DNA from 3 places in the Micromonospora sp. NPDC005197 genome. Region 2 is predicted to be linked to each of the others. Evidence: riboswitches for the same ligand, from Rfam matches in the RefSeq annotation. Region 2 holds a riboswitch; each other region holds the start of a gene.
The links. Region 2 has a riboswitch for S-adenosylmethionine ahead of ABZU46_RS24750 (aminotransferase class V-fold PLP-dependent enzyme). Riboswitches for the same ligand answer to the same signal wherever they lie in the genome.

Region 1 (2,255 bases), on a different contig from region 2:
GCGGCCGGGTCGCCGATGTTGAGCGACTTGGCGATGCCGGTGGGCTTGACCGGGGTGATCGTGTCCGTGTCGGCGTGCAGCGCGGCGGCGATCGGGTTGCAGCCGGCCGACTGGGCCCCGAAGACCTTCCAGCCGCCGGCCGGCGCCTCGACCAGGCCGATCTCGACCAGCTCGGAGAACGCCTTGTCAATCTTGGTGAGCAGCTCACCGCTGGCCATCGGGATGACCACCTGGGCCGGGATACGCCAGCCGAGCTGCTCGGCCACCTCGTAGCCGAGGGTCTTGGAGCCCTCCGCGTAGTACGGCCGGACGTTCACGTTGACGAACGCCGTGTCCTCGAATTCGTCGGTCTCCACAAGCTCACCGCAGAGCCGGTTGACGTCGTCGTACGACCCGTCGATGGCGACCAGTTCGCCGCCGTACACGGCGGTGGTGATGACCTTGCCCTGCTCCAGGTCACTGGGGATGAAGACCACCGAGGGCACACCGGCGCGGGCGGCGTGCGCGGCCACCGAGTTGGCCAGGTTGCCGGTCGACGCGCAGGCGAACCGGGTGAAGCCGAGTGCCTTCGCGGCGGTCAGCGCCACCGAGACGACCCGGTCCTTGAACGAGTGGGTCGGGTTGGCGCTGTCGTCCTTGACCCACAGCGGTGCGGTGATGCCCAGCTCGGCGGCAAGGTGCGGGGCCGCCACCAGCGGGGTCAGCCCCGGGTCGAGGGTGACCCGGGTGGCCGGGTCCTGGCCGGCGGGCAGCAGCGCGGCGTACCGCCAGATGTTCTTCGGGCCCGCCTCGATCTGCTCCCGGGTGACCGTGGCCAGGGCCGCGAGGTCGTAGTCCACTTCCAGGGGGCCGAAACACTCGTAGCAGGCGTGCTGGGCGGCGAGCGGGTAGCGGGCCGAACAGGCGCGACAGACCAGGGCGCGGGCGGGGCTGGCGGAGGTGTCGATGCCGGGGGCGGCGAGCGTCGACGTCATGTCGAGAGTCCTCTCATCTTTCCCCGCATCGCACGGTGCGGCGGGGACGGAATTGGCACCTGCCCCGCGGGTCGCTCAGCGGTGAGCGCGCGGGGTGGTTGCCGGGGCGTCGTCGGGCCGTATCCCTCAGCCCCTCTGGATGAGGTATGCAGTTGTGCCGTCGAGTCTAGGCAACGTTGCCTGTCGCCTCCACCGGGTATCCCAGGGAGTGGGTCAGCGAGCGGCCACCGCCACCGGGTCGACCACCGCGGCCGGGTCGGTGACCGCGGTGGGTCGCGGCAGGGACGACGACCGGGTCCGTGCCCTGGTGGCGAGGTTCGCGGCGACCAGGGCGGCGATGGTGATCGCGGCGCCGACCAGCTCGATCGCCTCCGGCCGGTAGCCGCGGACGATCTGCACGACGAAGGTGGTCACCGGGACCAGGTTCATGAACAGGGCGGCGTTGGCGGCGCCCAGCCGCTGCACGCCGGTGTTCCACGCCAGCACCGCGACGACGGCGGCGACGATCACGGCGTACGCCAACTGTGGGGTGATCGCCACGAGGTCGGCGGCGGCCGGCGCGTGCTGCCACCCGACGGCGTCGGCGCCGATGCTCGCGGCCAGCATGGCGGCCGTGCCGGCGAGCGCGGTCAGCGTGGTGAAGCGCAGCGGCGACCAGGCGCCGAACCGGCTGGCGCCGTGGGTGTAGATGCCCCAGCCGAGCACCGCGCCGATCATCATGAGCCCGCCGAGACCGAACTGGCCGAACCCGACAAGGCTCCCGCGGGTGATCACCAGGCCGACTCCGAGGAGCGCCACCAGGGAGAGTGCCAGCAGGAGCGGCTTCGGTCGTACGCCGTCCCGGGCCCACCGGACCAGCTGGGTGATGACCGGCGTGGTGGCCACGAAGAGGGAGATCTGCTGCGGGGCGGCGTGTTCGAGCGCCAGGTTGGTGAGCAGGTTGAAGCCGGCGAAGCCGACGACGCCGAGCACCACCACCTCGACTCCCCGACCGCCGAGCCGCAGCGCCGCGGGGCCCTCGCGGAACAGCAGGATGGCGACCAGGATGACTGTGGCGAACAGGTAGCGGGCGGTGGTCAGGTTGAGCGGATCGACCCGGCTCAGCGCGCTGGCCAGGATCGGGAACATCGCGCCCCAGGCGAGCACGGCGAGCAGCGGATAGGCGGCGGCGCGGGATCGCATCGGCAGCTCCCTTGTTCGAGTATTTTCGAACCAACGACACCGACCATAGGGTGTTGTTCGAGAGTTGTCGAACAAGGGTTACACTGGTCACATGGAGCC
Region 2 (2,255 bases):
GACGACGAGCCGGTGCCGGACCCGATGCCGGACGCGATCCGCCACCTCGCCGAGTCGGTCCGGCTGCTCAAGCACGAGTTCGCGGCGGGCGAGGAGCCGCAGAAGGCACGGGAGCGCTCGCTGCGGGCCGTCAGCGAGGCCGGCCGGGCGTACGGGGCGGGAGTCGGCTTCTCCGGCAGTGTCGTGATCGCCCAGATCCGGACCACGGCGAGTGACCTGCTGGTGGCCTCCGGTGTCGAGCAGGAGGAGGCGAACCGGTGGATCCGGACGGCCTTCGGGGAGCAGGAACGGCCGGTCGGCGAACCGGCCGAGCCGGGCGAGGCGCCGAAGCCACCCACCGCCCCGCCCGTCGGCTGAGCGCGAGCAGCAGGCGCACGGTCCGGGCCTCAGCCCCGCTCGACTCAGCTCAGCTCGGCGAGCGCGGCGAGCAGCCGGTCGACCTGGGCCGTGGTGCTGCCGATGAGCACACCCGCGCCGAACGGGGCGTACAGCTTGTGGCCGGAGACGGCCAGGTAGTCCACGTCGAGCGTGTGCAGGTCGACCGGGGCGTGCGGCGCGAGCTGTGCGGCGTCGAGGACGATCCGGGCGTTGTGCCGGTGGGCCACCCGGGCCAGCTCGGCGACCGGCCACAGCTCCCCGGTCACGTTGCTCGCCCCGGTCACGGCGACCAGCACCGGCAGCGCGGGGTTGCTGTCGCGGCGCAGCTCGGTGAGGGCGGCGGCGAGAGCGCGTACCGCCCCGGCCGGGTCGGCGGGTACCGACAGGCGCACCGAGCCGCGGGGCCAGGGCAGCAGGTTGGCGTGGTGCTCGCCCGCGAAGGTGACGACTGTCGTGCCGACGGGCAGCGCCCGGGCCAGCAGGTTGAGAGCGTCTGTGGTGTTCCGAGTGAAGATCACGTGGTCGTCGGCGCGGGCGCCGAAAAAGTCGCCGACCGTCTGCCGGGCCCGCTCGTAGGCCAGGGTGCAGCGCCGCGACAGCGCTCCCGCGCCGCGGTGCACGCTGGCGTACCAGGGAAGCAGTTCGGTCACCGCGTCGGCCGCGGCCCGCGCGCACGGCGCGGTGGCCGCGTAGTCGAGGTTGATCTCGCCGGGTACGCCGAGCACGTCGAGCGGCGCCAACGGGCTGGGCGCGACGGTGGGCAGGGCGGGCAGCGAGGGTACGAGGGTGACGGACACGCCGGAACCTCCGGGGTCAGGGACCCCGGGTGCGGTGTCGGGACGGGGTCCGCGCTTGCCCAGCACGCCGATCGGGCTGGGCCCGGTCATCACCCGGGGCACCCCACCGCGAACTCGACGAGGGTTGCCGGCCAGCAAGCCGGGGCTTCACGCTGGCGCTCGTGACCTGCCGGCAGCATAGCGGCTGTGGATGCGACCGGACCAGCCGGCGGGGGATGGCTACGCTGACCGCATGGCCGACACCCCGCCCGGTGCACCCCTGCCGTCGCCGCCCACGCCCGCCGATCCGGCTGTCGTCGCGGCGCCCCGGATGCCGCCGCGCCGACTGGTTTGGCTGCGGTTCCTGGTGCTGGCCGGGGTGGTGCTGTTCATCGCGGCGTGCGCGGTCTTCATGGTCATCACCCTCGGCCAGTCGCTGGGCCTCGACGCGCTGCTCATCGGGGTGGTCGCCGCGATCCTGCCGGTGCCGGTGCTGGTCGCCTGCTTCCTCTGGCTCGACCGGTACGAGCCGGAACCGCTGAAATACCTGATCTTCTGCTTCGCCTGGGGCGCGTTCGTCTCCACCGCCGCCTCGCTGAAGGTGAACGAGTTCGCCGCCGGGCGGTTCGCCGACTGGGGGCTGCCGGAGGCGCTGACCGGCGTGCTGGTGGCGCCGTTCATCGAGGAGCTGACCAAGGCCCTCGGTCCGATCCTGCTGCTGGTGTTCCGGCGTCGGGAGTGGTCCGGCATCACCGACGGCCTGGTCTACTGCGGGCTCTCCGCGGTCGGCTTCGCGATGGTGGAGAACATCCTCTACCTGGGCGGGTACGGCTATGCGGCTGGCGCCGACCGGTACGGCCCGGCGACCGGCACCCAGCAGGTGATCGCCATCTTCATCGTGCGGATCCTCCTGTTCGGGTTCGCCCATCCGCTCTTCACCTCGATGACAGGTGTCGGGCTCGGTGTCGCCTCGCGCACGGCCGACCGGCGGGTCCGCGTGCTCGCCCCCATCGCCGGCCTGCTGCTGGCGATGATGCTGCACGGCACGTGGAACCTGCTGCCGACGTTGACCCAGGCCACCGGCGAAGCGGTGATCATGCT
Region 3 (2,255 bases), on a different contig from region 2:
GACCTGCATGCCGAGCGGTGCCAGCCCGACGCCGATCAGCAGGATCGTCGCCGCGGCCGGCAGCCCTCGGAAGACGTCGGTGTAGACGCGCGCCGGCCAGCGCAGCCACCGGCTGCGGGAGATGCCGGCCACGGCCAGCAGCAGGCCGAACACCGTGCCGAGCAGGGCGGCGGAGACCGCCAGGATCAGCGTGTTGGGCAGCCCGACGGTCAGCATCTCGGGCAGCGCCTCGCGCATCGCGTCGGCGTCGAAGAAGGTCTCCCACAAGGTGCTCAACGGATCCATCGGTCGCCTCTCCTACCGCCCCGCTCGCTCGTCACCGGTTCAGGACGCGGCCGACGCCGACGCCGACGGCGCGGCGGACGCCGACGGCGCCGCCACGGTGCCGCTGCCCGGGGTGAAGTCCGCCGGGATCGGGCGGCCCGGGTAGTACTGGGCCTGCAACCGGCTCCAGGTGCCGTCGGCGATCACCTCGTCGAGGCCCTTGTTCAGCGCCTCGCGCAGCTTGTCGCTGCCCTTGGCCACGGCGTACGCGGTCGGTGCCGGGCTGAGCTGCTTGGCCGCCACGGTGATCTTGCCGTTGCTGTCGGCGGCCGACTTCTCGCCGATCTCCGCCGGGGCGATCCACGCGTCGGCGGTGCCCGCCTTGAGCTGGTTGAGCGCGCCGTTGTAGTCCGGCACCCGCACCGGGTCGAGCTGCTTGCCGGTGGCGTAGTCGTCCTGGACGGTGCCCTGCACCACCACGACCCGCTTGCCGGCGAGCTGGTCGAACCCGGTGATCGGCGAGCCGGCCGGCACGTCCAGCCCGAAGTAGCCGAAGTCGTAGCCGTTGCCGAAGTCGACTGTCTTCTTCCGCGCCTCGGTGATCGTGATCGAGGAGCTGCCGACGTCGAACTTGTGGTTGTTGACCTGGGAGAGCAGCGCGGAGAAGTCGGTGCCGACGAACTCGACCTTCAGGCCGAGCTTGCCGGCGACCGCGGTCAGCAGGTCGTTGTCGAAGCCGGTGAACTTACCGTCCTTGAGGTACACGTTCGGTGGGGCGTCGGTCAGCGTGCCGGCACGCAGCACGCCGGCCTGCGCCAGGCCGTACGGGTTGCCAGCGGTGTCGTTCGAGGCGTCGTCGGTGCCGCAGGCGGTCAGCGCGCCGGCAACCACAAGGGCCGCCCCAACGGCAACGGCACGGCTCAAGCCAGAAGAAAATCGCACGGGTGTCTCCAAAAGGGTGCGTCGACCCGGTCGATCGTGAAGTTGTTGCCCCGACACGCCGGTCGGGCGGGCAACAACGTCATGATCGACGCGAGGGTGGGTGGGCGTGGTGCGCCCGGGGGAGGGGAGGGAGGGGAGGGGTTAGCGCGTGGGGTGGTGGTTACACGCCGCGCTGCACATTCGCATCAGGTCCACGTGGCGACGCCGGGTCAGGGGCGGCGTGAGCCGACCGGCCGGTGGCGTGGGGCTGAGGATGCGCATACGGTCTCCCGGGTCTGTTGCTGACCTGGGTGCCAGGCCACGCTTGCGCCGGCGTCCTGCCGGTGCCTGGTCTTCACCCGGGGCACCCCACCGCGGAGGAGGGTTGCCGGCCAGCGAGCCGGGGCTTCGCGCTGGCACTCATGACCTGCGGCGAGGCTAGCAGCTCCCACCGGTGGATCGTCCAGCCGTTATGACCACGCTCACCACCGGCGACGGTTCGACCGGCAGGTCAACCGGTGTGCACGTGCGGCCGGCGGCGCGGGTCGGGCTCCTGGCGACGCAGGATCTCCCGGGTGACCGAGGCGATGGCGCCCTGCCCGAACGCCAGGTAGCGCAGGAGGTTGCGACCCGGGCCACCCTCGCTCCATTCGAAGTAGATGTGTGGGCGTCGCCTGCTCCGGTCGCGGATCTCCAACAGCAGGGCGGCGAGCGCGGTGGGCACCGAGGAGCCGGTCAGGCTGAGCACCGGGTAGCTGTCGTGCGCCACGCTGCCGCGCACCGGCAGCTCGGTCTCGAAGTCCGACGGGTCGGTGACGTGGACCTCGACGAAGATGACGTCGCTGTCGTCGGGGAAGTCGTTGTCCGCCATGGTCTGTGCCAGCTTGGCGCGGTATTCGGCCGGGTCGCGGCGGTCCGGCTCGTGCGCGATGAGGCGGATCCGACGGGTGGCACGCTCGTCGATCATCCGGGCGGCGACCGGATCCAGCTCGACGTGGTCGACTCGCACCTCGTAGGCCCGTACGAGCCGGGACAGCACCGACACCAGGATCATCCCGCCGATGAAACAG

Region 1: linked by a shared signal. The riboswitch ahead of thrC (threonine synthase) and the one ahead of ABZU46_RS24750 (aminotransferase class V-fold PLP-dependent enzyme) in region 2 are both predicted to bind S-adenosylmethionine.
Region 3: linked by a shared signal. The riboswitch ahead of ABZU46_RS04565 (ABC transporter substrate-binding protein) and the one ahead of ABZU46_RS24750 (aminotransferase class V-fold PLP-dependent enzyme) in region 2 are both predicted to bind S-adenosylmethionine.

Annotation. Positions count from the first base shown of each region.
Region 1 covers NZ_JBEXHY010000038.1:3,505-5,759, forward strand. The annotation lists gene thrC (threonine synthase) at 1-974, opposite strand, end outside; SAM riboswitch class I at 985-1,120, opposite strand; gene ABZU46_RS15280 (DMT family transporter) at 1,188-2,156, opposite strand; gene ABZU46_RS15285 (metalloregulator ArsR/SmtB family transcription factor) at 2,248-2,255, shown strand, end outside.
Region 2 covers NZ_JBEXHY010000101.1:14,624-16,878, forward strand. The annotation lists gene ABZU46_RS24745 (FUSC family protein) at 1-357, shown strand, start outside; gene ABZU46_RS24750 (aminotransferase class V-fold PLP-dependent enzyme) at 402-1,142, opposite strand; SAM riboswitch class IV at 1,222-1,342, opposite strand; gene ABZU46_RS24755 (PrsW family intramembrane metalloprotease) at 1,366-2,255, shown strand, end outside.
Region 3 covers NZ_JBEXHY010000006.1:81,058-83,312, forward strand. The annotation lists gene ABZU46_RS04560 (amino acid ABC transporter permease) at 1-285, opposite strand, end outside; gene ABZU46_RS04565 (ABC transporter substrate-binding protein) at 325-1,155, opposite strand; SAM riboswitch class IV at 1,502-1,613, opposite strand; gene ABZU46_RS04570 (amino acid transporter) at 1,697-2,255, opposite strand, start outside.